DNA from 4 places in the Ammoniphilus oxalaticus genome. Region 4 is predicted to be linked to each of the others. Evidence: riboswitches for the same ligand, from Rfam matches in the RefSeq annotation. Region 4 holds a riboswitch; each other region holds the start of a gene.

Evidence for each region. Region 4 has a riboswitch for cobalamin ahead of metE (5-methyltetrahydropteroyltriglutamate--homocysteine S-methyltransferase). Riboswitches for the same ligand answer to the same signal wherever they lie in the genome.
Region 1: linked by a shared signal. The riboswitch ahead of BEP19_RS15040 (S-layer homology domain-containing protein) and the one ahead of metE (5-methyltetrahydropteroyltriglutamate--homocysteine S-methyltransferase) in region 4 are both predicted to bind cobalamin.
Region 2: linked by a shared signal. The riboswitch ahead of BEP19_RS15095 (DUF4430 domain-containing protein) and the one ahead of metE (5-methyltetrahydropteroyltriglutamate--homocysteine S-methyltransferase) in region 4 are both predicted to bind cobalamin.
Region 3: linked by a shared signal. The riboswitch ahead of BEP19_RS17190 (ABC transporter substrate-binding protein) and the one ahead of metE (5-methyltetrahydropteroyltriglutamate--homocysteine S-methyltransferase) in region 4 are both predicted to bind cobalamin.

Annotation. Positions count from the first base shown of each region.
Region 1 is NZ_MCHY01000010.1:30,746-38,321, forward strand. It holds gene BEP19_RS15025 (copper amine oxidase N-terminal domain-containing protein) at 1-1,064, shown strand, start outside; gene BEP19_RS15030 (stalk domain-containing protein) at 1,150-2,661, shown strand; gene BEP19_RS15035 (copper amine oxidase N-terminal domain-containing protein) at 2,747-4,039, shown strand; cobalamin riboswitch at 4,497-4,694, shown strand; gene BEP19_RS15040 (S-layer homology domain-containing protein) at 4,846-7,576, shown strand, end outside.
Region 2 is NZ_MCHY01000010.1:47,672-55,247, forward strand. It holds gene BEP19_RS15085 (hypothetical protein) at 101-343, opposite strand; gene BEP19_RS15090 (S-layer homology domain-containing protein) at 653-3,478, opposite strand; gene BEP19_RS15095 (DUF4430 domain-containing protein) at 3,538-5,250, opposite strand; cobalamin riboswitch at 5,384-5,576, opposite strand; SAM riboswitch class I at 5,705-5,857, shown strand; gene metK (methionine adenosyltransferase) at 5,989-7,197, shown strand.
Region 3 is NZ_MCHY01000013.1:146,467-154,042, reverse strand. It holds gene BEP19_RS17215 (GAF domain-containing protein) at 154-954, shown strand; gene BEP19_RS17210 (hypothetical protein) at 960-1,148, shown strand; gene BEP19_RS17205 (hypothetical protein) at 1,485-1,724, shown strand; gene BEP19_RS18310 (YmaF family protein) at 2,175-2,507, opposite strand; gene BEP19_RS17195 (hypothetical protein) at 3,108-3,473, opposite strand; cobalamin riboswitch at 3,673-3,858, shown strand; gene BEP19_RS17190 (ABC transporter substrate-binding protein) at 4,011-5,006, shown strand; gene BEP19_RS17185 (FecCD family ABC transporter permease) at 5,003-6,052, shown strand; gene BEP19_RS17180 (heme ABC transporter ATP-binding protein) at 6,049-6,876, shown strand; partial or broken gene BEP19_RS17175 (cobyric acid synthase) at 6,873-7,576, shown strand, end outside.
Region 4 is NZ_MCHY01000006.1:515,313-522,888, reverse strand. It holds gene BEP19_RS04590 (ABC transporter substrate-binding protein) at 1-951, opposite strand, end outside; gene BEP19_RS04585 (Gfo/Idh/MocA family protein) at 984-2,246, opposite strand; gene metE (5-methyltetrahydropteroyltriglutamate--homocysteine S-methyltransferase) at 2,915-5,212, opposite strand; cobalamin riboswitch at 5,367-5,560, opposite strand; gene BEP19_RS04575 (DUF2399 domain-containing protein) at 5,918-7,207, shown strand; gene BEP19_RS04570 (coiled-coil domain-containing protein) at 7,204-7,576, opposite strand, start outside.

The DNA of each region.
Region 1 (7,576 bases), on a different contig from region 4:
CTCTTGGAGACTTCGATTCCAATAAGTCTGTTGATCTAGTGTTTGTTGGTTTAACCGGTACTGACAAGCGCACAGCTAAGTTTGAAGTTCGTAACGTAGGTGATAAAGATCCTGCGAAATTAGAACTTGAGAATGTTGAGGTTGCAGTTGATCCTTCTTTTGAAGGAGATCTAGAAGTTGAAGTGGCTGGTAGTGCGGGTGTTGAAGGTAAGGTGATTGTAGCTGAAGTTGTTCAAGCTGTATCGGTTACAACTGATGTTGTTCCTAACGTAAGTATCGGTCTAACAAATCAAGAAGGAGCTTCCTTTACACTGACTGAAAAAGCTGCTGAAGCTTTAGAAGATGATGGACGTGTTGAACTTCTATTACCTGAAGGTGCTAAGTTTAACGGAACGCCTAAGGTTACTGTTGGAAGTGGAGATATTTCCATTAGTGATGTAAAATTAAGCGATAATGATAGAGCTCTTATCTTTACAATTGACTCTGACAGCACAGAAGCTAGCGAAATTAAAGTTTCTGATGTGAAAATCCAACTTGACCGTACGTTACCTGAAGGTGATGTAAAGGTTAAAGTTCAAGGCTCTGCGGTGGTTGAAACTGCAGCAATCGCAAACCAAAACTGGAACAAATACACAACTGAATTCACAATTGCTAAAGTTGCGACTGCAGCACCTGGAATTAATAAGGGTTCAACTGTGTTCACAATTGGTAGCACAACTTACACTGTAAGTGGTGTTGATAAAACTGCAGACGTTGCTCCATTCATCGAAAACGGACGTACGTACCTACCTGTTCGTTTCGTAGCTGAAGCAATCGGAGTTACAGAAGAGAACATCATCTGGAACGACGCAGCTCGCACAGTAACAATCATTAAAGGTGACCGCGTAGCTCAATTAACAATCGGTAGCAACATCTTAACCCTAAATGGCGTTGCTGTTCCTATGGACGTAAATGCTGTTATTAAAGATGGTCGTACTGTTCTTCCACTTAGCTTTGTAGGGCAAGCTCTTGGAGCGGACATTATCTGGAACGACGCTGACCGCACAGTTACAGTTAACCAATAATTATATTAATATGCATTTTAAAAAAGGGTTCTCCGAGAGGAGGCCCTTTTTTACTCAAAACTAGTCATGCGGAGTTGAAACTACGATGAAAAAAAGATTTAGCTATCTCTTATCTCTATCACTTCTAGCTTCATCGCTATTATCGGTAAATGCGGCTCAGGCAACAGGCGTTCAAGTGCAGATTAATGGTCAAGTTCAACAATTTGATCAACCCGCAATCATTTATAATGATTTTACGATGGTTCCCTTACGTGGCATCTTTGAGGCCCTTGGAGCTGATGTGAAATGGGATGATAGCGCGCGGAGGATTACAGCGACAAAAGATACGACAGAAGTAAGATTAGACCTTGGATCTAAAACAGGATTTGTCAACAGTAAGCCAGTTCCATTAGATGTCGAAGCTCGGATTGTGGAAGGAAGAACGATGGTTCCTCTTCGTTTTATTAGTGAAGCGTTCGGATCTGAGGTAAAGTGGGACAATAAAACAAAGACTGTTTTGATTACAACAAATCAGCCTGCATTACAACAGGTCGACAAAGACAAAGACGAATCTACAAGTAGTGATCAAGGGGAAGCAACTGTTGGGGAAGGTCTAACATATGAGCAAGCCATCAAACTCGCGTTTGAACACAGCAAAGATTTAAAATCAGCTAAAATCGATATTGAAAAAGCGGATAAGTCGTTAGAAGGGGCGAGCGATGCGATTGATTTCATTCCTGCTGCGGGTGGAAACCAAGCGGCATCAAGCGCTTTCACCGGTTGGAACAAAGCTCAGACTGCCTACTTTATGGCGAAGAAACAATATGAGATCAAAGAAGAAACACTAGAATTCGATGTAAAATCGGCATACAATGAAATATTAGTGAGACAAGAAGCAAAGAAAGTAGCTCAAGTAAGTCTGGAAAATGCGCAGTTGAAAAAGCAAGTGATCGATGTAAAAAAGGATAATGGGATGGCGAGTTCTTTTGAGGCAACGCAAGCTAACTTTGCCCTAGAAGAGGCAAAAGCAAATTTGGATGCAGCGACAAAAGGGTTAGCTGACACATACGCTAAATTTAATAGATTGATCGGCAAAAATGCGAATGAACAAGTTGTGTTAGCATCGAAGCCAAACTTTGAAAAGTTGGGGAATGTTGATCTTGATACGACTGTTTCTCAGGTTGTAACAGGCAGCTCAGCAGTTTGGTTAGCGGAGCAGAACGTTCATTTAGCAACACTAGATGTGAAGTACTTTACATTTTCAGGTACGACGAACGATAAAATTGCTTATGAGCAAACTCAGTTAGAAAAAGATCAGGCTCAAGTTTCCGCTGCAAGCACGAAAGAACAGATTGAATCCGCGGTACGCTCGATTTACTACAACATTCATCAGCTTGAGCAACAACATGATGCTCTTAAATCGAACTTGGAAAAAGCGCAGGAAGCGTTAAAATTAGTTCAAGTTCGTTATGATGCTGGAATGGCAACAGCGGAAGATATGTTTGAAGCCAAACTAGCAACGGAACAGCTACAACAACAAATGCTCGGTCTAGTGACCCAACATGATACGCTGAAGCTGGCGTTAAAGAAACCATGGGTAGCGGGAACAAGTAGATAATGCTCTTAAAAGAATCGCAATCTGTTATGCGATTCTTTTTTACATGCTTTTCTATTATAATGGAATAGAAGGAGATGATTAAAAAATGAAGAAATTGCTCACTGCATCCATCTTATCTGTTGGTTTGCTCTTCTCATCTATCGTAACTGTTGATGCTTCAGGCACGATTTCCTCCACACAAAATCCAACCGTTGCTGATGGATTTCAACAATTAGGGAATATTCAAGTTGTCGTCGATGCCGGCAGTTTGAAACAAGGGGATGCGCTTGTCGTCCGCTTGCCAGACTTCGTTTCGTTAACCTTTGAAAATGGGATCCATCCCCACTTTGGCGGGATGCAAAATCGTTTGGTCGCTCCGCTTACCTTTAACGGGCAGCCGAACTGGAATGGAAAAAAGGCTCCCTTTTCAATCAGTCAACCCGATCAACGGCGCTTGGTGATTACATCTTTACTGGATCAAAAAGTTGATCAAGATTTTGTGTTCTATTTACAATTTGGTTCCGTACATATTGACCGTAGATCGTATGGGGCGGTCAATGTAAATTTTGAACCCTCGCCTGGTAGTGGCTTTCCAGCTGGAACCGCGTCAATCGGGAAAGTTTACGGTGAAGAGACGACATTTGAGCTGAGTGCTAGCGGGTTTAAACAAAATGGTGATGAGATGAAATTTAAGCTGCATATTGAAGAAGACGATGCTGTTGCTCTAACGAGAAATAAAGAATTGCGTGTTCGTTTACCGCAAGGATTCGCATGGGATGGACTAAACAAAGAACTAATGATTGAAGGTCAAGCAGGGGATCTGCGAGTGAAAAAGAACTTCAGTCAAGAGATTAGCATTGAGCGCCTTAATGCGACATTAAATGTACCGGGTAAATGGGAAATCCCGCTTCAATTCATAGCCGTTGATCCGTCAAAAACAAAGCAAGGTGAGATCAACATCGATCTTCAGTGGGATAAACTACATCAAATCACGATCGGTTCCTATGAAAAAATGATAAAGAAGGAATACGTGACGTTTAAAGTAGGCAGTACAACTTACCTTAACAATAAAAACGAAAAACGGATGGACGTAGCGCCTTACATTAAAAATGACCGAACGTATCTACCAATCCGCTATGTCGCTGAATCTGTCGGCGTACGTGACCGCCATATCGTCTGGAATGACGTCGCGCGAACTGTCACCTTCTCAGCGGGGAAATCGGCGCAACTACGAGTCGGAAGTAATATCATGGTCGTTGATGGCGAAGAAATCGTCATGGATACTGTGACCGAAATCAAAGATGACCGTGTCATGCTGCCAATCCGCTACATTAGCGAAGCCTTTGGTAAGAAGATTGACTGGGATGACAAGGAACGCACGGTGACGATTGAGAAGTAGTTTAATGATAATAAAAGATATATGTAGCGTCCGTAGTTAATTACGGACGCTACAGAGCGTGTGATCAATTTGCGAATAGGGATGCTTTATAATCAAATAAGTTTCGCGCGGATAAGCGTATCTGCCATCACACTGGACTTCGCATAAAAGAGTCAAATCTATATAAATGAAAAAGGTAATCTGTCCGTGATGGAAGAAAGCCTACTCTCCACTTGTTTTCGCTCATAAGCTAACAGGCGCTGCCGAGAATCCAATCAAATTTTTAAAATTTCCTCAAAAATTCATCTTAAGATACTGCATGCTATATTGTTAGCAATAAAATTCTTGGGGATGACAGCTAAGTTTTTATAGGCTATAGTAAATAAGGAATTGACTTTCGACAAGTCTAGCTCTTTGCGAAAGAATACATAGTCAACAGATAACCATTTATAGGGTTATCGTTGAGTCTACAATTGAAAAATGTTGATGACATAGGTTCCGAGTAGATGCTTGCTAGTTTATGATTCTACTTGGTTAATAGGGAAGCAGGTGAAAGTCCTGCGCGGTCCCGCCACTGTAAAAGAAGAGTCCTTGCAGAGATACCACTGGGCAACTGGGAAGGTTGTAAGGATAATGACGCTTGAGCCAGAAGACCTGCCTATCGTTCATACACCATGAGACTCTACGGACGATGGAGGGGTGATGTAACAGGTGAAGCGAATGCCTTATTTCATACTGTAAATACCTCTTAACTTGGAGTTAAGGGGTATTTTTTGTGCGTAAAGGAGTATTTTTGAACAACAATGAATATCAGTGGAGGCATATGAATGTCGAATAGATTAAGTCCGACCCGTCGTTTAGGGTCAATTTTATTAAGTTTTGTACTTATTTTTCAATTGTTTGGCAGTTCTCTCGGTTATGCGGCGAATCAACATGAGGCTGCGGATTTAAGAAACTCTCGCGCGCTGGATGGAACAAGCGAGTTGGAAGATGATTCAGAGGCTAATGGACAAATAGAATCAATAGAATTAGTAGAGGCGGAAGAAGGAACAGAACTAGCTGATTCGAAGGATTCTTTGGAAGCGGACGATGCGCCTAAAGAAAGCGTTGAACAAGCCGTTGAACAAAATGATGATAAGAAATCATCTGAAGAATCATCTATGGATGAGCCAGAAGATGGAAAGGTTGTCGAAGAAAATGTGGAATTTACCAAGGAAGAATTTGAACTAGACGAAGCGCTACCAATCGTCTCTGCCAAAGAACAACTGGATAAAAATCTCGCTTTTCTTGTCGAAACGGTGGATAATCCAACGTTTGGCATGATTGAGGGAGAGTGGACGATTCTGTCCTTAGCGCGAGCGAATTACACTGTGCCGCATGGATATTATGAACTCTACTACGAGAACGTGGAAAGAGAAGTTTCGATCGAGTTTGAGAAAGAACGAAATCAAGGGAAGCTGGATCGGAATAAAGGAACAGAACATTCTCGCTTGATTTTAGGCCTAACCGCAATCGGAAAAGGCTTTGACGATGTGGCAGGATATGACATAAGAGAGGCATTAGCCGATTTTGATTTTGTGACGAGACAAGGCATCAATGGTCCGATTTTCGCTTTGATCGCGCTGGATACAAAAGGGTTCGACGTCCCCGTTCAAGAAGGAATCGACAATCCGTTAACGAGGGACAAAGCGATTGATTATATTTTAGAACGTGAAATTGACGGCGGCGGGTGGGCTCTAGCTGGAAATATATCTGACCCTGATATTACTGGGATGGCGATTCAAGGATTGACGCCCTACTACGATACGCGTTCGGATGTAAAAGAAGCAGTCGATCGAGCGGTTGCTTGGTTGTCCGAAGCTCAGAAGGAAGACGGAAAATACGCAAGCTGGGGCGTGGTTAATAGCGAAAGCATCGCGCAAGTGATTGTTGCCTTGACAGCGCTCGGGATTGACCCGCATACCGATGAGCGATTCATTAAAAATGGAACATCAGCAGTTGACGCATTGCTTACCTTTGCAATTCCAACGGGAGGATTCGCTCATAACGTAGACGGCAGTGTCGACGGAATGGCGACAGAACAAGGAACTTACGCGCTGGTTGCTTATGACCGTTTTGTAAACGGGCAAAATCGACTGTACGATATGACGGACGTTGTTTCTCGTGAAGAACCAGCAGAAGACGATGGGAGTGGGGGTGACGAACAGCGTTTTTCAGTTAAAGAGCAACTTGATAATACGCTAGCCTATCTAGTTGAAACTGTAGACAACCCGGCAATTGGCACGATAGGCGGCGAGTGGACGATTCTCTCATTGGCTCGAGCAAACTATCTTGTGCCAGATGGTTATTATGATCGGTATTACCGAAACGCAGAAAATGAAGTTGCTAAAAAGTTCGAAGAAAATGAAGGAAAACTTGATGTACACAAAGGGACGGAGCACTCTCGCTTAATTTTAGGATTGACCGCCATTGGCAAAGACGTTGGTGATGTAGCGGGATACGACATTAAAGAAGCTTTGGCTGATTTTAACTATGTCAAATGGCAAGGGATTAATGGCCCAATCTTTTTCCTTATTGCGTTCGATACAAAAGGTTATGCCGTCCCAGCTAAGGCCGAGGTAGCGAATCAGACGACGAGGGAAAAGGCGATCAATTTTATTTTAGAAGAAGAGATTGACGGTGGTGGATGGGCTTTATGGGGGACTACTCCAGATGTTGACATTACAGGGATGGCGATTCAAGCATTAACACCGTATTACGAATCTGACCCTAAAGTAAAAGCAGCCATCGATCGGGCGATTGATTGGTTATCTGACATCCAAGAGGCAGATGGAACCTATACTAGTTGGGGATCGCCAAATATTGAGAGTATTGCGCAGGTCATTGTAGCCTTAACAGGACTAAATATTGACCCGCATACGGATAAGCGATTTGTTAAGAACGGAACATCAGCGTTAGAGGCTTTACTTGCCTTTACAGCTTCAGAAGGTGGGTTCAAACATATATCGACTGGGAAAGTAGATCCCATGTCCACTGATCAAGGAACCTACGCGTTAGTCGCTTATGACCGATTTGTAAACGGCGAAACTCGACTGTACGATATGACGGATGTTGTTTCCACGGAGGAACCGACAGAAGAGCCTGAAGAAAAGGATCCGAGTGAGTCATCGCTTACAGTCTCTGGTTTAACAGATGGCGAAAAAGTAACATCAAAAGAAATCACATTTACCATTAACGGCCAAAATGTGAAAGACCTGCTTGTCAAATTAAATGGGGAAACAATCACGGGAACGGACGGTACGTACCGCGCGACGCTAACGGACGGTAAAAATACGATCACTATCGAAATAACCGATGCAGCGGGTAACAAGCGAGATGAGACGTACACCCTATTTTATGAGCGTACGAGTGGTTCACCGGGCAACACAAGTGACTCTTCTAAGAAAGGTTCAATCACACTATCCATCGACAAGCTCACGATAAATCGCGGCTATGTTTTACCAGCTACAACAGTTGAATTTAGCGCAGGCGAAAGCGTGTGGGATGTGCTGCGACGTG
Region 2 (7,576 bases), on a different contig from region 4:
TGGATCCGCTTGGAGTCGGGTTAGTATGACATCAACTTGATTTTTCCGATCAGCGCTTAATCGAGCATAGTACTTTGCGGCATTTTTTGAAAAGATAATTTTATAGATCATCTTTTAAGTCCCGCCAGTCTATGCATTCTTGTTGCTTGTACTCGCGCATTGCTTTTTCCGCTAAAAACTTTTCTTCTTTCGACATGGGGGTGTCGTCACACTCAACGAACATCCCATCGATCAAGGTAAGGCTGCCATTGATAAGTTTACGGAGCAATTTATAAGCTGATTGATTATGTCGTTCTTCTAGTGAATCAATTAATTTATACAGATCTTCCTTACGAATACTCATTCGTCATCACCTCTCTAATGATTTGCTTTTATTGTAACGCATATTAGGATTGCATGTTAAAGATAGTTGGGTGTTCTATTTTGAAAAATTACAAAAAAGCTGTTAGTCGGCATGGGCGGATCGTCTTATCAGGATATAGGCGATAATTTTAAAATATGAGCGAGGATATTTAAATATAGGCGACAATTTCAGGATATAAGCGACTATCGTGGCGATATGGGCGAGTCTGCTGATATCTCGGCGGGATTTGGCCTTTCTAAAGAGGAAAAAAGAGTTGCCCCAAAGGGACAACTCTTCTACATATCGATGTTATTCGGTTAAATGGTCCACAAGTTTCATGGCTACGACAGCCGCCATTTCTCGTGTGACAAAATCGTTTGGTTGGAAGTACCCGTCATAACCAACCATGAATTTATTCGCGTAAACGGCAGTGATCGACGCTTTCGCGTAATCTTTCGCCTGTGTTAGATCCTTAATTTGTCCGTCTGCTGTTGCTGTTTCAAGATGTAATGCGTTGTTTAACATCACAGCTAAGTCTTGACGTGTGATCGACGCGTTCGGAGCAAAGCTGTCTGTCGAAACGCCTTGGACCCAGCCTTTTGAATAAGCGCCTGTGACATAGCCGTCATACCAAGAACCGCTAACAACGTCCGCAAAAGTAGAATTGCCTGCTTCAGCTGGCGTTTCGTCTAATACATGGTGTAACAAAGTCACGAATTGCGCCCTCGTTAAGCGGTTTTTCGGTTCAAACATTGGGATATCCGCGTTTGTGCCAGACATGATTTTTAAATCATGCGCTCGGTAAACGGCGTCTTTTGCCCAGTCCGCGATTTGCGCGTCATCCACGTAGTTCGTACGCGCTTCTTCGATAGTCGGTTGTGACACCGCCGGTCCAGCCAATTGATAGATTGAACCTTTGCCTTGCGTGTACAAATCGTAAGCGACAAGGGCTGCCAATGCTTGTTCGGTTGCCATTGGATTCGTTCCGTTTCCTTTTATGTGAGCAAACCCGCCGTCGGCTTGTTGATAGCTGAGTAGCGCGGAAAGCAGGTCGCCGTCCGCTTTTACAAAACGGGCGTCTAGCGAATTCACGCCAAGCGCGCTAAGTCCTTGAATCACTTGGGCGATGCTCTCGCTCGATGTTTCTCCAAATTCTTCATACCCGCCATTTTTTAGTTGGGTAGCGGATAAATACTCAATCGCTTTCTCGATCGCCTTGCTTACGTTTGGTTGTTCCTGTTGGTATGGAGCGAGCGCGGACAAAGCCATTGCTGTAATGTCTATGCTGCTGTCGCTATTAGCTCCCAATGGCCAACCGCCATCTTTGTTTTGACGGTCAAGCAGCCAGTCAATTAGCTTCGTTCTGTCCCACTTGGCGTTGCTAGGTACATCATAGTTTTTACTATCTAAGGCGATTAAAGCAAAAATCGCTCCGTTTGTGCCTTGCGCTGTTAGATTTTCATGATTGTAGATCTTTTCAATTAAGTTATACCCTGCGATCGCCTTTGGATCGGCTCCTGCGGCGCTCACGCCAAGTACCATCCGCTCTAAGTCGGTTACTTTACGGAAGCTACCTTGGTTATCTGTTAGCGTCTTTTCAACGGTTGGCAGATACGAAGCTGGGATGTTCGCGCCTGCGCGGTAAAGAGCGAATGCTTCCCAGTCGGAAATAGCTTGTCGTTTTGAGATATGATCGACTGTTTTGTTTATGTTCGCAGAGACATCTCGTTTCGTTAAAGATAATTTATTGCGATCGATTACCGCAAATTGAGTGAAGTGATCGACTAGCCCGGTGACGACACCTGTACTCGCATCAATGACAGCTGGAATCGGAATCCACTCGTTTGTTGTTTCGTCTAACCAGACCAAAGCGAGTTGACTTAAATCAGCCACCTCTAATGGCGCTTGAATCGAAATGAAAACTGGTTCTTTAAACTTCAATCCTTTTGGACCAAACGTGTAAATTGCTGAAACAACCTCAGGTCGACTTGGTATTTGCTTTTGTACACTGATCGTTGTTTGAGTGGCCAATGCATCAGCGGGAATGATTAAGCTGACCTCGTTTTCCTTATCGGCAATCGTCTTGGCTTGGCCGGGTTGAACGGTTTCCGAAAGTTGAATCTTATTCTTTTGCAGCGTTTCCTTGAGTTGCTTTATTTTTTCTGCTGTCATCTTGGTGTCTTTTTTAATAACGTTAATGACAGGTTCTGTCGTATCTTTTAAAGGCGTTTTGTTATTGGCTGGGAGCTTAATATCTTTTAAAGCATCCTCTTGATCCTTGGATAATGTACCACCACCCGTTGTTGGCGCTCCTCCTTTAATGGCCTCCTTAACGCCTAGATCATTCCCGCCATCTTTCGTATATTTCCATTCGACTCGATCACCGGGATTTAACGTAACAGCCCCAGCGCTTTCGGATGGGGAAATATTATTTACAAAAAACAACCAACCGCTTAAAGGTCCATGATCAAACTCGCGCAGGCCAGCGATACCATTGACGTACACTGTACTACCTGAACCGCTTGCTTGGACGGAAGCGCCTAATGCGCGAATCAGCACGGAATAAGGCGTGTCGTTTGTTTTGAAATCAACTTGTTGACTAGAAAAGATGGTCCCCGAAACCCCATGAACACTTAGTGTGACGGATTGCTTCGCAGGTGTTCCACCACCATCTGGGGTTGTTCCAGGGTTAGGAGGATTGGTGGTAGGAGGCGTACCCTCGTTATTTTCATTACCTGGATCGGGATCGACGGGCTTAACACCACCATTATCATCTTCTTGCTTTTGATCGTCAGGGGAGGGGACGGCAGTGAACTCTTTCGTTGCAATTGTCGTTCCTCGTCCTATTTGAACTTTGTAATCTCCTTCCTTGGCGGAGGAGGGCAATTTAAAGCTTAAGCTGTATTTCCCGTTAGCGGGTTTAATTTGATCAATATAAAGGAGTGTTCCGTTTGGTTGATAAATTTTAACGATTAATTCAGATAGAGATGTATTCCCATTCAATTGTACGGTCTGTCCTAGGTTCGTTTGAGCGATTTCATTAATTGTAATCTTCTCTGCCCCAAGCGCATGGATCGGGAACAAACTAACTAGAAGTGTTAAAGTGAGTAAAATTCGTAAAAATCTACTTTTCATTTCAAACCTCTCTTTCCTTAAGAAACTAAACCCGACTGGTAGGTCGGGTTTAACTTTTGTTACTGTCTTAGTTCAATTGGAAAAGCAAGCGTCTTTCCAATGTTCATGGGATTAGTTAATTGATCAAGTAAAAGCACTTTGACTCTATAATCATCATCTTCAGATACGTTGAAAAAGGCCGACACTTCTTTTTCAGCTTCTATCGATTCTTTTAGGGATACCATACTAATTGGTTCTTCATCTTTGAATAGTTGAAAAACAATATATACAGGATCATTATCTTTATCATCGACTTGAGAGATTTTTGTAGTTATATATATTCCGCTTTCCCACTGAATCGATGCCGAATTAATCTCATAAGGTTTTAGAGCAGGAGGAATGTCTCCCGCATAGTGAATTTCACTATAGAGAGTTGACTCTCCCTTATCATAAAAAAGATTTAAAGCAGCTAACGCCTGCAATGCTTGTGGTGTTGCAAAGAGGTCTTCTTTACCGCCTTGTTTGCTGCTGAAAGCGCCGTTATCTAGTTGAAAACTTAATAGATCAGTAACAGGGTTGTTTCCATTCTTTTTTGTAAATTCAATCCCTTGTGGATCCTCGCCTGCAGCTGTTAAAGCCTGAATGACTTGCGCGGAAGATTGGCTGTTATGTCCAGTAAACATGTCGATATACCCGCCATTGTCAGCTTGCATTTCTTTCAAGACTTGAATACCTTGGTTAATTGCTTCTTCAACTTCAGGTCGATTTTTGTGTGGGGCTAAAGCATAAATTCCCATTGCTGTCATATCTACAGTCGGTTCGTCCCCAAAAAAGGTCCAACCACCTTTAGCCAGCTTCCCCTTAACAATTTGCTCAATTAGTATCTCGCGTGTCAGCTGCGTATCAGCGGTCTCTTCCGCTTTCGCGGTATCTAAAGCAATGAGAGCAAAGAAGCTAATGTTAATTGAAGGGTTCGAATAATTTTGCAATTCTTTGACTAGGTTATTTCCGCCAAAAGATGTCGGATCGTAACCTAATGATTGAATAGCTAAAATAGATTTTGGAATTTGCCCCTTGTTCGCTATTAAATTTCTATCTAGTAGAACTTCCGCGTAAGAATGATCATTGGTGGTGTAAGGACCGCGATTAATATCTTCACCTAAGGAGTTTAGCGCCAGTACTACATCATCATTTCCTGGTACCCCTTTTTCGCGGTAATAGTTAATTATTTTATTTGTAGCTTTTTCTATTTCTTGCGTCAGTACATTGGTATCTTCTATCTCCGCGTTGTCTTTGGGTTCATCGACTTCCTCTTCGTCTTGGTCCCAAGTCCCCCATTCCGTATAATACACAACGATCTCATCATCGTCTTGCACTGGGAATTGAGCCATTCCAAGGTCATAAACTCTTTCATCTAAGGTTTCATTTCGATAAACGCTATACAGCCATCCACCAGTTTCGTTCGAGATAATCTCGTTAATGGCCTCAATGTAGGGGGTGTCATACGAATGATTCACTTCGTAGGTTATATCCTCTTCATCTAAAACTTCGATCAACGCATCGTAGGCTGTAGTTTCCCGACCTTCGATATTCTCTAACGTAATCGGTCTTTCTAGGATCACGTCATCTTTGGCTTCAACACGAATTGAGACGGTTGTTGTATTCTCGGTCGTTACCTGCGCATCAACTTCTACCCCATCCGCCTTAACCAAGCCAGCTGGCGTGATCAGCGAAAAGATCATCGCAAACATGACCAACCACGAGAGCCATATATGTTTCACTTTGTAATTCATTTCTTTCCTCCTCATTTTTTGAATTAAAAAGACGCCCCTACAAAAAAAGAGGACGTCTCGATTGATCATATTACAAAATGACGCGTGTTTAGATCGCTTTCAACAGCCACTCCCTATAACCCGTAGGTGATGTGTCTATCTTTATCTAGCGGCAGGTCTCCTGACTTAGCGTCAACTCGCTTGTTTCTCCTTCCCAACCTTAATATGATCAGTGGACTTTTTGAAATAGCGATCAGCTTCACAGTGGCGGGGACCGTGTCGGAATTGTAACCGACTTCCCTTTTAAAACACGAATAAATAATGTTACCGATAGAAAAATATATGTAATTGTCTACGGTGATCATAACCTAGGGTGTTATTTTCTGTCAATATCCGATCGTTTACGACAAAGGAGCAACTGTCGGAAAAGATTGACAAGCTTTCTGGCATCCGCTATTCTTAGTCAGAACGGATACTCTTATTCCGAGAAGGCATGAGGGACTGGCCCGATGACGCCCGGCAACCTACGAACTGAATTCATATTTTTCCATAAATAGGGAAGGATAGAATGAGGCCGTGTAAGGTGCTAACCAGCAGGATGAGTTTTATTTGTCCTGGAAAATAAGAGGTAAAAAGGATTTGAACGCGATAACCTTTTTCCTCACGGGGGAAAAGGTTTTTCTTTTTTATCGCCTCTTGATTATTCGGAAAGTAACCCGTATCTATATAGCTATTTTTTGAAGGAGGTACGTGAAGTATATGGCTTTACAAAAAGGACGTCATCTTTTCACATCTGAATCTGTAACGGAAGGACATCCCGATAAGATTTGCGACCAAATTTCGGACTCGATCTTGGATGCGATCTTGGAGCAGGATCCTAATGCGCGGGTTGCCTGTGAAACGGTTGTTTCAACGGGGTTAGTGTTAGTCTCTGGGGAAATTACGACAACCTCTTATGTCGATATTCCAAAAGTGGTTCGCGAAACGATTCGCGAGATTGGTTATACGCGCGCAAAATATGGCTTTGACGCGGAGACATGCGCGGTGCTTACGTCGATCGATGAACAATCCGTTGATATTGCGCAAGGGGTCGATCAGGCGTTAGAAGCGCGTGAAGGCCAAATGACCGACGAGGAGATTGAAGCGATTGGAGCAGGGGACCAAGGGTTAATGTTCGGTTTTGCTACGAATGAAACTCCGGAATTGATGCCTTTACCGATTTCCTTGGCTCACCAATTGGCTCGTCGTTTGACGGAAGTTCGGAAAAATGGAACGCTTACTTATTTGCGTCCCGACGGTAAAACGCAAGTAACAGTTGAATATGATGGGGACAAGCCTGTTCGCGTTGATACGATTGTCATTTCTACGCAACACGATCCTGAGACAACACTGGAGCAGATTAAGGCGGATCTACATGAGCATGTGATTGGGCCAATTGTTCCCGCGCAATATTTGGATGAGGCGACGAAATACTTTATTAATCCAACAGGACGTTTTGTAATTGGTGGACCGCAAGGCGACGCGGGTTTAACCGGACGTAAAATTATCGTGGACACGTATGGTGGTTACGCTCGTCATGGCGGCGGCGCTTTTTCTGGAAAGGATCCGACGAAAGTGGACCGTTCCGCGGCGTATGCGGCGCGTTATGTGGCTAAAAACATTGTTGCCGCCGAGTTAGCCGAAAAGTGTGAAGTGCAACTCGCCTATGCGATTGGGGTTGCCCAACCGGTCTCGATTAGCGTCGACACGTATGGCACCGCTCGGATTTCAGAGGAAACGATTGTGGAATTAATTCGTAAGCACTTTGACCTGCGTCCAGCGGGTATTATTAAAGAGTTGGACCTGCGTCGTCCATTTTATCGCGCGACCGCGGCTTATGGTCACTTTGGACGGACCGATCTAAACGTGCCTTGGGAGCGAACGGATAAAGCGACATTATTAAAAGATGAAGCGAAAGCATTCGTGTAGGCTGCGATTTAAACGACAACTTTATTTTTTGAAAAGGGCAGATGAACGTATTCGTCTGCCTTTTTGCTTTTTTCAAGGCATGGAAGTAAATTTACTATGTACACTAGTAATAGAAGGTTAAACAGGTTAAGTTTTTGTGTGAGAATGTTTGCTTGAGGAAAGGCCCCCATAAATAGAAAGTCCCTTCCGAAGCATGTGGATGTAGGAGAGTCGATGCAGCTTGGGATAATCACTTTGGGCTAACTTTCCTTTTTATGGTTAGAAAAGTTAGCATTTGTTGATATTTGAGAAGCGAGTCGGTATGATTTTAACTATACTAAATAAAGATCTAGTACCTTTCTGAAGTAGTTTGGATGAATCATTTCATAACAAACAAATG
Region 3 (7,576 bases), on a different contig from region 4:
GAAGATGTTTTGCTATTGACTTGTAAAAACCGTGGAATTCTTCTTAATATGTAGGAAAAGTTAATATTTAGCTAAATATCTCCAGTAAATTGCACTTTTGTAGTTTGTTATAATAGTGGTAAATAAATTAGTTTTTGTTAGGAGATCTTTTCATTGAGCGATTTTTGGAAAGAATTGTTTGCTCGAATGCCGGATTGGCTATTAAACACCGCTGCTTTAGTTATTATAGCGGCTGTCATCATTATGCTATTTTGGTTTATTCTCGCAGCTAGGAAGTTTTCAGAAACAATGGGTAATGAAAACCGTGTAATCCAACTGCAAGATGACTTAATAATCGAAAGAAAACAAAGCCAAATAAATGAGGATATTTCATCCCAAGCCGTAACAACCTTGCAGAATATGAAGAATTATATTTCGGCGTTAAATGATATAAGATTTTCATTCACGTATGAAGACCCTAATATATATACTTATAAAGTCACCAGTCTAATCCAGCGGTTAATTGATGGTTTGGCTGCGGATGTGAAGCTAAGTCCTGGAGAGCGTCATCGGTGTGGGGTGTGGCTGGAGAATAACGGAATTCTTAAACTAAGATATGCTAGCTCTGGATTTCCAGAAAATTATATTGGAGTGCGGGAATTAAGCATCGAACACTCATTAGCTGGGAAGTCATTTCGACGAAAACAAACGGTTAAGTATACTGATGTTACGGAAGAGGAAGACTGGGAGAAAAACCCCGCTTCATCAAGTGATTATACCGCTTTAATTTGTATACCTATGGCTGGCTGGGGTGTTTTGACAATAGATGCTTTGAAACCAATGAGGGATGAGGTTTCAATAATAGGTGAATTGTATGGGGCACTGATTGAAAGTGCTGTTATTGAATTTTTAATAAATGATTCAATGGCAAATGAGGCTGCCGCCTCTAAAGAAGTTATTAGTGAAGAGGAGTGAAATACATGCTAACCTATGAACAAGCTCCCTTAAAACGTATAGCCGCTAGGCAAGCCCTAGAAAAAGGATTAATTACAAGAGCGAGGTATAATCAAATCTTGGATGAGTTAGACAGGATTGAAAGAGAGAATAAAAAATCTAATGACAAATGGATCCGAAAGGCAAAAGATAAAATTGAGGAATTAATGGTTTAGTTCATGTAGCAGAACTATATACCTACAAAAGACTGACGGTGAAGTGGATCCCAGTTGTGTAAAAGCAAAACTAAACCAAGATAAAAAATAATAGTGGTGTATAGCTTCGGCTTACACTTAAGGGGACTGGGTGCGTCTGGTCCTCTTTTAATTTTGTTTATATCTCAATTAAACTAGTCTTCAGAGGGCGGTTGAAATATCGGATGTCCTTTTTTTATTAAGCACGGATTTTTTTGACCGAACTCTAACGCATGACTGAATTTATTAGGAAGAAAGCGGCAGGAAAATATCCCCTTTTGTTGAAGTGATATAGATGGAAGCGAGGTGGAATATAAAATGAAGGAGTTTCAAGAGAAACTAAGAGAGTTATCTACACAACCTTATACACAGCTAGATGACATAATTAGCAAAATGGAAGCTATGCAAGAAAAATATTCGGAGGAATTAAAAGAAGCAAGGAAAGGTAACAGCACTAATAAAGTATATTACTTGGAAGGCCTGGTAGATGGAATTACTTTCATGACTCAGCCATTGAGAAAATACAATGATGGCATAAAAGAAGAATTAAATAAATAGAAACTGTTATCAAATAAAGCATTCTTTCCGGAGTGCTTTATTATTTGTTCATGTTTTGTTCATGTTTATGTTCAAAAACAGTCTTTTTTAATAGTTGATCAAATTCAAAAACATTGATGTATAGCGGTTTGTGTCATCTGTTTAACGTTGTTTTATGTGATGCTAAATGGGCGGCATGATGTAGTAACCGTCCTAAAACCTTATAGTATCAAGGTTAAATGGTCACGGGATCTCCCCGTGACCATTTTTTGACCATATTTATGAGGGTGAATTGCAAGAAAAGTCACAGAAAGGTAACATAATTTATTGTGAATGTCTATAATCAATGGTTTGAGGGTGCTTTCCTATAAGGTGGAAATCTTAGGACTCATCATAAACTTGGGCAGTAGGCATTACATCGTGACTCAATTTGTTCAGGAGGCTCCTTATCTGAGCCGCCTGTGTTGAGATCTACTTAACTTTAACTTTTCTAACCTTTTCAATAATTAGCCCGTGCGTTTGAATTCCTCTAATTAGCATAGGAATTGTGGTCCTACCTGTAATGATATGCCTATGTCCATTGGAAATCTGAGTCATTATACGGAAACGATGGAAATGATTTGGACCTTGCCCATTGATTGCTGGGCCAGTTGTTCCGGAATAAGCGTGTCTGTGATTATCAGTAGTATTAGTTATTCCTTGGAAGGTATGCCGATGGGTTCCTCTAGGAATTCGTATTAAAAGATCAGTAACGTTGCTAAATAGATGTCTATGGCCGTCTGCGATCAAGGTTAAACCTTGCATCCTGTGTTGTACTCGACTAAAAGTTTGGGACTTCCTTGCTTTTTCCCCCAATTTTATATACCACCTTTCAAATTGTTACTACACAGTAAATGCATTCGCGGAACCAATTGAAAGGGGCATATGTCCTATGTTAGTTTAATCAATTTTTAAGAGCGAGTGTAAAATGGTAATATGGTTAACTGCATTATAGGGTGTAGAGGTGGTAGTGAATGGATGAGAGGAGACGGTATGAGCATCAATGAGTTAATAAAAACCTACATGCGCCTGTACGAATGCGCGTATTGCTCATGTATCTTCGGCGTAAAGGATTGCGATGAGATGGATTAGGACGCCATTGTATGCCCGCGCCGTCAAGCTTGAAGGACAAGTCTTATGGGGGTTATGTAGCGACGGACGATGTAGATGTCGTTGGTCACTAAAATGATAAAAGGTTGGGAGAAGCAGGCCGTTGCGAATGGAGGTTAACAACGGCTGCTTCAGCCAAGAAGAAGTTGAAAGGTGACAATGAAAATCATTATCATCCTTATTGTAACAGAAGTCGGTTAAAAATAATAGGGCAAAACAAAAAACAAGGGCTGATTCGCCCTTGTTTAAGTTAGACTAAGTAAGTCGCCTTTTTATCAATTCCGTATCAAATGCGCGTATCGCTTCATCCCCTCTTTTTAGGGTATCGAGCAAAGCGTCTTTGTCTCCGTTATTTATAAACAATTCCCATGCAGCAGACAAGTCTTCATGAAATGGAAACTCTATTATTACGTAACTCCGTTCAATCATGTCAAGAATTAAATTCTTTTCTATCAACATGGAGTGTATCGCTAGATACGCTTTAAGATCAATTTCCTTTCCTCCCGTTATCCTTATATCTTCGGCGGTTGTTTTCAATTGCGAAATGAGTGGAGCGACTGTATCGATTAAATTTAGAGCGTAGGGATCGCGGAGTATCTCCGTGATGTGGGGCCTTAGCATTATGAACACCTCCTGAAGTTATAGTCGAATCGTATCACTTAGTTATAGATCATGGTGGTGACAGTGTTGTGACAAAAGTAATGGGGGGACAATGGTGGATGTGTGATTGTTTGAATGGTCACAAAAAAAGTAACGAGGACATGAAAACGAGAGAATGACCTATGTTATAATGCTAGAGTGAGTGTATGGTTTGACCAATTAAATATTTTTGCAAATAGGTGCCTTGTCGTTTGACGAGGTTAAAAGGGAAGTCGGTGTGAGTCCGACGCGGTCCCGCCACTGTAAATCGGGGATACCTCGCAATCCACTGTTTCTTTTGGAAATGGGAAGGAGAGGAAGTCGATTACCCATAAGCCAGGAAACCTGCCTAAGTTGCTTGCCAACGAAATCCTTCGCGGAAAAGGATCGGTATAAATGTAGATTATTATTTTTGTTGTGTATAAATCTAAATTTTGCTGCATGCCTTGTTCCCGTGATGGAAGCAAGGCTTTTTTCGTTGAAAGAATGTATTACATATGAAAGGGAGAGAGAAGGTAAATGAAAAAGTTTTTAGCAAGTTTGTTAATTACGGCAATAACGCTGACTGTCAGCGCTTGCGGACAAGGAGAGCAAGCGCCTCGTGACAACGTGTCTCAAAATGAATCACAACAGGAGGAAAATGGATCTGGAGTAGAAAAAGCTGGGCAGGCAACTGTATATCCGATTACGGTAAAAGATGCAACGGGAACAGAGCATACTTTTGAGAAGGCGCCAGAACGAATCGTGTCTACTTCGCCATCTGAAACGGAAGTGATGTTTGCCTTGGGTCTCGGCGATAAACTCGTTGGTGTATCAGACTTTGATAATTATCCAGAGGAAGCGTTGGAAAAACCAAAGGTTGGCGGAGTATCCAAGCCAAATGAGGAGGCGATTATTTCGGCAAATCCGGATCTTGTGATCGGTGGTATTTCGATGAAGGATGATGTGGCCAAAGGGCTACGTGATCTTGACATCCCGCTTTATAAAACAGAACCCAAAAAGGTCAGTGATGTGTTGGACAACATCATTCGCTTCGGGGTGATTACAGATACGCAAGAAAAAGCGGAAGAGCTTGTCGCGCAAATGAGTCAAGATATTCAGTTCGTGACGGACAAAGCCGAGGAACTTCAGGATGCTGATAAAAAGAAAGTATACATTGAATTTTCTCCAGGTTGGACGGTCGGTAGAGGGGAGTTTATGGATGAACTGATTACGATCGCCGGCGGCTTGAATATTGCGAGGAATCTCGAAGGTTGGAATGCGATTAATGAAGAGAAAATCATCCAGGATAACCCGGATGTCATTTTATTTACGTCCGGTCGCTTTGACGATCAGTCAGGCGCTACAATCGATGAGTTAATCCGCTCAAGAGGCGGATGGGAGAAGATCAGCGCTTTACAGGAAGATCGTTTAATCGCTGTGGATGGAGATGTTGTATCGCGTCCGGGGCCGCGCATCACAGAAGCGCTTAAAATAATAGCTGAAGCTATTTACCCTGAATTATATAAGCAATGAAACGACGATTAGCGCTTTGGGGAGGAGTGGGTATAGCGCTCCTCCTTATTTCAATCGTTGTCAGTGTTTCGCTTGGCGCGGCTAACCTTCCGCTTTCGGAAGTGTGGGGGGTGCTGTTGCGTCAGCTCCCCTATATCAAACGCTTCGTAGTCGCTGATTGGGCAGACTCAACCGAACAAATTATTTTAAAAGTTCGTCTGCCGCGGGTGATTCTTGCGCTTCTTGTTGGCGCCTGTCTATCACTGGCGGGCGCTGGTTTTCAAGGGGTGCTTAGAAATCCTTTGGCCGATCCTTATACATTAGGCGTCTCATCAGGGGCGGCGGTCGGAGCTGCTTTTATTATTTTATTTGGTTTACATACGACTTTGTTCGGGACTTGGACGATTCCGATCGTTGCTTTCATAACAGGGTTAATTAGCCTCTTGATCGTGCTTCGATTAGCCAACGTTCATGGAACTTTTCGGCTGGAGACGATTATTTTATCTGGCGTGGTCGTATCCGCTTTCCTTGGCTCGCTTGTTTCTTTGATGGTATCGATGTCAGATCAAGTCGTCAATGAGATTATCTTCTGGCTGATGGGGAGTTTGGCGTTTCGTGGCTGGTCTTTTATTTTCGTTCTTTCGCCATATTTAGGAGTGGGCTTTGTCGTGTTAGTTTATTATAGCAGGGCGCTAAATTTATTTGCCCTTGGTGAAAGGCAAGCTGCCCACTTGGGTGTGAATATTGAGCGGACTCGGTTCGTCGTGTTGATTGTGTCCACATTGATTACAGCAGCGGCTGTGTCGATTGTCGGTACGATTGGCTTTGTCGGGCTTGTCGCGCCGCATTTAGTTAGACTGATGGTTGGACCTGATTACCGCATGCTTATTCCGTTGTCTGGGATTTTTGGGGCCATTTATGTGTTATGGGCCGACACACTGGCTCGTAATGTGTTGAGTCCGACTGAAATTCCACTTGGCGTCGTGACCTCATTTCTAGGCGCGCCCTTTTTTGCGTACTTACTTCGGAGAAATAAACAGGTGACGAAGGGGGGGAGTGGATCATGATTCAAGCAGAAAATGTAAGTATGGCTTATGGCGACCAACAGGTCCTTGATCAAATTAGCTTTTCCGCGCGGCAGGGCGAGTGTCTTGGGATCATCGGTCCTAATGGAAGTGGGAAATCGACCTTGCTCAAGCTACTTTCCGGTGTTCAGGCGCAGACGACAGGGAGGATTACGCTAAATGGAAAACCAGTGGAGCATTATACTCGCAAGCAATTAGCTAAGTTGCTTTCAGTGCTCCAGCAAGAAGCGTTGTCGCCTGTTGGTTTTACGGTTCGAGAAGTCGTTCAAATGGGCAGATACCCTTTTCAAAACTGGCTCGGTCAGGAAAGAGAGGACTGTGAATCGCTCATTGATTCGATCCTACAAAAAATGGGGTTAACCGAGTTGAGCGATCGCCATCTTGAGCAATTAAGCGGCGGAGAACGCCAGCGTGTTGCCCTTGGAAAAACAATGGCGCAACAGCCGAAGTTGCTCATGCTTGACGAACCGACGACCTATCTGGACATTGGTCATCAGATTCACTTGATGGATCGGATTCGTGAGTGGCAACAACAAGAACAAATGACGGTGATCGCAGTGTTGCATGATCTTAATCTTGCGGCTATGTATTGTGATCGGTTGCTCTTGCTGCATAAGGGTCAAGTGATTAAGATCGCCACGCCTGAGCAAGTTATTCGAGCGCCGTTAATTGAACAGGTGTATGGCACAATCCCTGTTGTAATCGATCATCCTGTTTATCATGTGCCGCAAATTATTTTACAAGGAAATGGGATTGGTCAGGATTCAGGTCATCCCCAGAGCAGGAAGGAGGTTGTCCAACGATGAAGAGTGAACCGAGTGAAGCGGCAACAATTATGTTTCAGGGGACTGCGTCGGATGTTGGAAAAAGTTTGTTGGTCGCAGCCCTTTGTCGCGTATTAACGCGGGATGGATTGAGGGTTGCTCCATTTAAGTCGCAAAATATGTCGTCCAATTCTTATTTGACGCGGGACCACAAGGAGATCGGACCTGCTCAAGGGATGCAGGCGGAGGCATGTGGAATTTCGGCAACAACCGATATGAATCCGATCCTTTTAAAACCGTCGATGGATATGAGCTCCCAGGTGATTGTTCATGGGAAACCATTTAAGGAATTAAGCGCGCGAGCATATAGAGAAGAGTATCTTCCTAAAGCGGAAACGATTGTAAAGGATGCCTTGGGGCGGCTGCGAACCGCGTATGATGTTGTTGTTATTGAAGGCGCGGGAAGTCCGACGGAAATTAATCTAAAGGACAGAGATATTGTGAATATGCGACTTGCCCATTGGGCGGACGCCCCTGTTATTTTAGTCGCGGATATTGATCGCGGCGGCGTGTTTGCCTCGATTGTGGGTACGTTGGAATTGGTGGAACCGCGCGAACGTGACCGAATCAAGGGGATTGTGATTAATAAGTTTCGCGGAGATGTTAGCTTGCTTCAACCGGGCATTGACTGGCTGGAAGAGCGGATTGGCAAGCCAGTGCTTGGCGTCGTTCCTTATCTGCC
Region 4 (7,576 bases):
AAACATCACGATATGATCCGCTGTCCCCAGGTTAGCGGCCTTTTTCTTAACTGGGTAGGGGGCGATCCCAAACGCTAAATTCGGCGCATCCTTTTCTAGAAATTTAGGAAACCAAGGACCGACCGTTGTCATACCGACTGAACCTGTCAAAAATAAATCCTGAGAATCTTGACGTTGATTATTGATGCTACCTTCCGGCGCCACTTTATGTTCTCGGTACAAATCGACATAGAATTGTAAGGCTTCAACTGCTTCAGGTTCGTTAAAGGCCGCCTGTTTTAAATCCGAAGTGAGAAATTCGCCTCCGTTTGACCATAAAAAAGGAGCCCAAAACATCGTCGTTTCCATTCCGTTATAGCCAACGAGACCAAATCCATAATGCCCGTCCTTCGTAAACGATTTTGACACTTCTACAAACTCTTCCCATGTAGCTGGCGCTTGTTCAAAACCGGCTTGTTCCAACCAATCGCTGCGATAAAATAAACCTGTCGTTGTAAAACCAACCGGAAGCCCCCACGTTTTTCCTTTATATTGTGTCGTGTCCCATGCCGCTTTCACAAATTGCTCAGGATAATCGTCTTTGTAAAAATTGTTTAATGGTTCCAAAACATCCATTTCTGCCATTTGAGCTGTCCATCTCCCCGCAATCGTCGACACATCTGGCAAGCTTTCATTCGCAGCGGCGGTAATTAACTTTTTCTCTCCTTCATTCCACGGAATATATTCCAACTCCACCTGGATCATTGGGTTGTCTTTTGTGAAACGATCAACAAGTTCATCATGATAGGTTCGCCAATATTCATCTGAACCCATAACCCAAACCTTTATCGCGGTCTGATCCGATTCCGATTCTTCTGAAGCAGGTGACTGCTGATTACCTCCACCACAACCAACCAATGTAAGCAAGGCGATCAAAAATGTCAGATAGACAGCGCCCGTTTTTTTGTTCATAAACTTTCTCTCCATTCTGTTTTTTGAAAATGCTAGTAAGACGATGCCAACGTTCCCTGGGCCGATTGCGAACGAACTTCAATCGTCTTCCCTGTTAATCTTGATTGTTCAGCGAACGCGGCTAGTTGATGACTTGATCGGATAATTTCCAAGCTACGTAGATCTACCTTCCTATTTTCTCGAACGCTTTGCGTGAAAGAACGAATTAACCCATAGTCACCCCCGGCATGTTTCCCAAACGAAGATGACTTCAATTGGATCGTTTCTGTCGATTGCCCAAATCGGGTAAGCTGAATCGACTGCTGTTCCATCACACCCGATATTTCCCCTTCCGTCCCCAAGATTCGAATTTGGCGTGTTAATTTTTCCGTAAAAGCGCTCATCGTTAACGTCGCGGTCGCCCCATTTTCAAACTGGAATAAGACGGACTGGTTGTCAACGACATCGTTATCACAACGATAAACACACCTTCCATAAGGTCCCATCTCTATCGCCTCTCTTCTACCGCCAAGTGACAGATCTTGACTGATCGTTGAGACAGGCCACCCGGTATACTCGCCCAAATATAGTCTTTTTGCTGAAAATGGACAACTCTGTTCCACTTCGCATCCATCCAAACAACGGTCGCTCGAACCGATCGGAGCCCGATCCGCTTTGAAATGCGCGAGACTGCCAAACGAGGTTAGTTGCGCGCATCGCTCGTTCAATAAATAAAGCAAAATATCGAAATCGTGACAACATTTTGCTAAGATCATCGGGCTCGATTGTTCGCTGCGATTCCAATTCCCTCGCGCAAAGCTATGGGCATAGTGCCAATAAGCGACGTTGACATCCAATGAAATGTGGCGGACTACCCCAATCGCTTTTTGATCAAGTAACTTTTTAATCTTTTGAAAAAAAGGAGTAAAGCGTAAAACATAGCCAAGCATAAACAGTTGGTCTGTTTCCAACGCTAAATCAATCATCTGATTACATTCGTCGAGGCTTGGACTTAGCGGTTTTTCGACGAGCGTCGCGTAGCCACTCCGCAAGGCTTTCATCGTTGGGGCGAAATGCATGCGATCTTGCGTAGTCACAATCACCGCGTCACAAAACTTAGGTCTATTTAAAAGATCTTCCCAATCATCATAAATTGAATCGTTTGTCAGGCCATATGTTTGCGCAAATTGCGCTCGTCGCTCTGCGTTTGGCTCAGCAACAGCAACCACTTTCATCTCAGCAGGTTCCTGAAGCGCATATCGACTGTACGTATTCCCGCGATCTCCCGCGCCGATGATCGCTACCCGTATTGGCATTTTCATTCCCCCTCCCGACCCACCTTTTCTAACAAAAGTTTATTTATAGTATAAGCGAATTGTATACTAACTTTTATTTATACTCAACTGTTTTAGACGCGAAACAATAAAAAAGCCTGAAACAACCTCGTTTCAGGTTTTTACCGTGGAACACAACTACGAATTGACCGCATGATCGCTCTCGATCCATGAAAAGTCTTTCAAAAACCCAACCATTTCGTTTAGGCTGCTAATGCCCATAATCCAAAATAAATTGGTAATTTGAGAATTCGCCAGTTTTCAATATAAACCATCAATCCCAAAAGCGCTTCCAAGATGACCGTGATCATAAACAAGCCGATAAAACAGACGTTTAAGCGGCCTTGGTCACTCTAATAACGCAGAATTCCAAATATAAGGAGAAAAAGCCATGAGACGACCTCCAGCGCAATAAATATCTCCCAATGAAAAGCTTGTAGAAAATTCATTTATTCTCCTTCCGCTGATCGATTCCGCACAAAATGTGAGTATAATTTGACTTATCTCCAATCATTGAGTTTTATTCATTTCAGGTCTATGTTAAAAAAATACGCGTAACGTTATCCATTTAAATCTGATGTAGAGATAAAATAAAAAGCAGGTAAGAAAACATTCCGGTTTTCTTACCTGCTTACCTACAACAGACAACTTTATGAAGTTACTTCAGAAGCTAATTTGTTTCGCGCAACATCCGTCGCTTCGACCATATTTTTTAAAGAAACAACGGTTTCTTCAATACCGCGCGTCTTTAATCCGCAGTCTGGATTTACCCAAAATAATGCAGGATCTAACACGCGTAGAGCGCGGTCAATCATCTTTGTCATCTCTTCCACACGAGGCACGCGCGGACTATGGATATCGTATACTCCGAGTCCAATGCCTTGATCATATGTGTGCTCTTCAAAAGAAGAGATCAATTCTCCGTGACTGCGCGACGTTTCAATAGAAATTACATCCGCATCCAACGCTTTGATCGAATCGATAATATCCTTGAATTCGCTATAGCACATGTGCGTATGAATTTGTGTTTGATCTTGCGCCGATGCTGTCGAGATACGGAAGGCTTGTACCGCCCATTCCAAATATTCATCCCATTCCGATCGCTTTAACGGCAGACCTTCCCGTAAGGCTGGCTCGTCTACTTGGATCATCTGAATTCCGTTGGACTCCAAAGCTTCCACTTCTTTACGCAATGCTAACGCAATTTGAAAAGCGACTTGGCTGCGCGGGAGATCATCACGGACAAACGACCAGTTTAAAATCGTCGTTGGCCCTGTTAGCATCCCTTTTACAGGCTTATCTGTTAATGATTGCGCATAGACGCTTTCTTTGACTGTCATTGGCTCAATAAACTCGACATCCCCATAAATAACAGGTGGTCGCACACACCGCGATCCGTACGATTGGACCCACGCCTTGGAAGTAAAGGCGAATCCGCCTAACTTTTCACCGAAGAATTCAACCATGTCCGTCCGTTCGAACTCCCCATGAACGAGCACGTCAATGCCAATCTCCTCTTGAATCTCAATCCATTTTTTAATCTCGTTTTGAATAAACTGCTCATATTGTTCTGTCGTCGATTCTCCCTTTCGCCATTTCTGTCTCGCTTGTCTGACCTCAGCCGTTTGTGGAAAACTGCCGATGGTCGTGATCGGAAGTGACGGTAGGTTCCAACGCTCTTGTTGGGCCACACGACGCTCGGAAAAAGGATGTTGACGCTTAGACGACTTTTCGTCTAAGCTCTTGACCGCCTCATGAACAGCCACCCGATTTCTAAACGGAGCTTGCGCAATCGTTTCTAAGATCGATTCCGCCTCTTCTAGTTGCGCTCGAATTGCTTCTTTCCCAAGACGGATCCCATCCACTAAAAGTTTTAACTCATCTAGTTTCTCATCGGCAAAAGATAGCGCTTGTTTTAAGGTCGAATCAAGCTTGTCTTCATTCGTAACGGTAACAGGTACATGGAGCAAACTACTTGAAGGTTGAATAATCATCTGTTCCACAGATACATGCTTAGCAATTGACTCAACAAAGGCTAACTTCTCAGATAAGTTGGACTTCCAAATATTACGTCCATTGATCAAGCCGACGCCGAGTACCTTGTCTTCTGGAAAGCCATGCGTTTCGATCGCCTGTGTATTTTGTTCTTTGCCGTGGACAAAATCTAAGCCAATTCCTTGTACAGGAAGCTCAACCAATTGCTCGTAATGGGAAACGGAATCAAAGTACGTTTGGAGCAACTTCTTCAGTTTCGGAGCGGCTTCATGTAATTGTTCGTAGATATAAGCAACGGTTTTCATCTCTTCTTCTGTGATCGATGTAACCAAGATCGGTTCATCCAATTGAACCCACTCGACTCCCTCTTGTTCCAACTCAACCAAAATTTGCGTATACAGCGGGAGCAATTGCAAAATAAACTCGGGAATTTGATGGGACTCGTAGCCTTTTGATAGTTTCAAAAACGTATACGGACCGATCAAAACTGGCTTGCCTCTCACACCGAGCTCATCCCTTGCCTCTCGATAGGCTTTCAGCGGTTTATTTTCTGTTAAATTCAAGTTACCCGACTTGTATTCAGGAACAATGTAATGATAGTTTGTGTTAAACCATTTCGTCATCTCGCAGGCAACCGCATCTTGATTGCCTCGGGCCATCGCATAGTACGTTTCCAGCGAAACAGGACCACCTTCATAGTTAAATCGTTCTGGCACTAATCCAAACATGACAGCGAGATCCAACACCTGATCATAATACGTAAAATCGCCGACAGGGATCAGATTAACCTGCTTCTCTTTTTGTTTTTGAATATGACGTAACCGCAACTGTTTCATTTCAAATTCGAATTGTTCCTCTGTTAACTCCCCAGCCCAAAATGACTCTAGCGCTCGCTTCCATTCGCGGTCTTCACCAATGCGCGGATAGCCTAAGTTACTGCTTAATACTGACATCTCCTACCTCCTAAGTATGTTTATTGCAAACAATAAAAAAGGCATTTCTAACGTGTAAGAAGAAGTTAGAAATGCCTCAGTTCTTTATGTGAATCACAACAAAACGTCGTGCGCGACTGTTAACATTAACACCTCCCTATCTCCCGTAGGTCATCATGTGTTCATGAAATAGGCAGGTCTCCTGGCTTAAAGATCGTCATCCCCATCCGCCTTCCCAATCCAATCGATCAGTGGCATTTTATGATAAAGACTCCCTTATTACAGTGGCGGGACCGCGTCGGATTTGCGCCGACTTCCCTTTTAAGCTTTAAGGCGATTCCTTAAAGCACCTATTCATTCGTATTCAATTTATTTTGATTAGTGATGTTAGTTACCAATTTACAGTAAGAAACGATCACTGTCAATAACCAAACTTTATTTATCCCATATGCATACTCAGAATTGGTATCTGTACCCTTCAGCGACGCCTTTTGCGCCGAAATGAAGCAGGAGCTTTTTAAACTTGCCTCAACTCGAAAGATCTCAAAAAACCAACACATACAAAATATACACATTCCAGATTACTCTATCGCTATATATAGGCGTTGTCAAGAATTGTTTTACAAGATACGACAAAGTTCATGGTTAAAATAGATATACAAACATACGTAGTAAAGTGGTATTATCAAGAAGCACTTGATCTTTAAATCTGTAAGGAGGCAGCCTATGTCAAAACAATCTTATACATTCCCACCTAATCACCTGTTAAATTCTAATCAAGATTACGACGAACCCTATGAGAAAGATGGCTTTATTTATTACGATGTTTACCAAGAGCTCTCCCGCTCAATCCGTCGTAAGGCATCTTTAAGGATTAAGCCTTTATCAATTGGTTCCACGCTGTCTCCCCAAGAAATGCAAACCATTTCTCAGGTCTTGAAGAGATGGAAATCGGTAAAAAAACCACTTTATCTAGAAAGTAAAGTACCGCTAAACGAACAACTGCTTAAGAGAGGAATTGAAACTCATTTTTTTGCAGAATGGCTTACATATGAATCAGACGGACATCTTCTATTATCTAAATTCATTACGATCGGTCCGGAAGGACTAAAATGGTTGGTTCGTTATCATCAAGCTGAACAGGAAGAGCTTGCCCGTTGGAATGATCAATGGTTGAAAGATTTAGAAGAATTAAAGTTGCAGGTAGGACTATCGCCTGTTTATGACGATCTTATAAATATAGCACTGGATCAACAGGAATTACTAAAACAGGTCCGGGAAGGCAAGCGAGCAAAAGAACGGTTATTCTTTCAATTTCTTATTCATTTGTTGAAATTACATCTCGGTGGCCAAACTATTTTTGATTGGAAAGAGATCGGTTCTAAGGGGTTTGCCAGAATAGGGGGTTCGAAAGTCTATGACTCTCAAAAAGAATGGCTTTTGGAACAACTAGAAAAAAGAAGCCGGTTCTCACTCGAGGAGATTGGATTCATTTCACTAGGTCAAATCATACCTATATATTATTCAGGAATTCTTTATCAGAATCAACGCCTTCACGATGCCCATCCACTAGGATGTATTACACATCTGCAATTAAAGTCTGTGATCGAATGGAACTCCCCCGCCTCCTTTCTGATTATTACAGAAAATCGTTCACCATTGGTCAAAATGGCATTAACGGGATGGATTCAACACAAGAATGGTATCGTCATTTGTACGGATGGGAATCTTAAAATCCCCCATAAAAAACTAATTTCACAATTGAGTATCGATGACAAACCCATATATGGTTGGGTTGATTACGACCCATCTGGCTTGGATATCGCCGACCAGATTATGCAAATCACGAGCAATAAACCACGTTTTGTTCTAACTACAAATGAAAAGGCCCCTACGCATGTAGGAACCTTTCATGAACTAGCGGAAGATATTGAGCAAAGGAAAAAGCAACGCAATTTTATCGAACAAGAACAAATACTCGGAAACCCAAAGGATTGGGATCTATTATTTTGTTAAGTCAGCGCTGCGCTCTTTTTTTCAAAGACAGCGGATAACGCTTGATACTTTTGCCTTTCAAGACGGAGAACACGACTGATTGGCTTCGTGTTCTCTTTTTGATCGGAAACGATCGCGTAAAAGATGCCAAATCTCTCCAAGTAATCAGACGAGTGTGATTTTGGAGAAATAATGATCAACTTCCGTTGCAGCACTTCCTGGTACATATCTATAACTAGACCTTTTCTCCATTCATCAAGCGCGCTGTCAAATTCGTCTAACAGATAGAACGGCGGCCTCTTTTCAATATCAGTCAACAATGCTAAAGCAAACACAAGAGAGATAACGGCCATTTCTCCACCGGATGGAGCACTCGAAATTTTTTGCCTA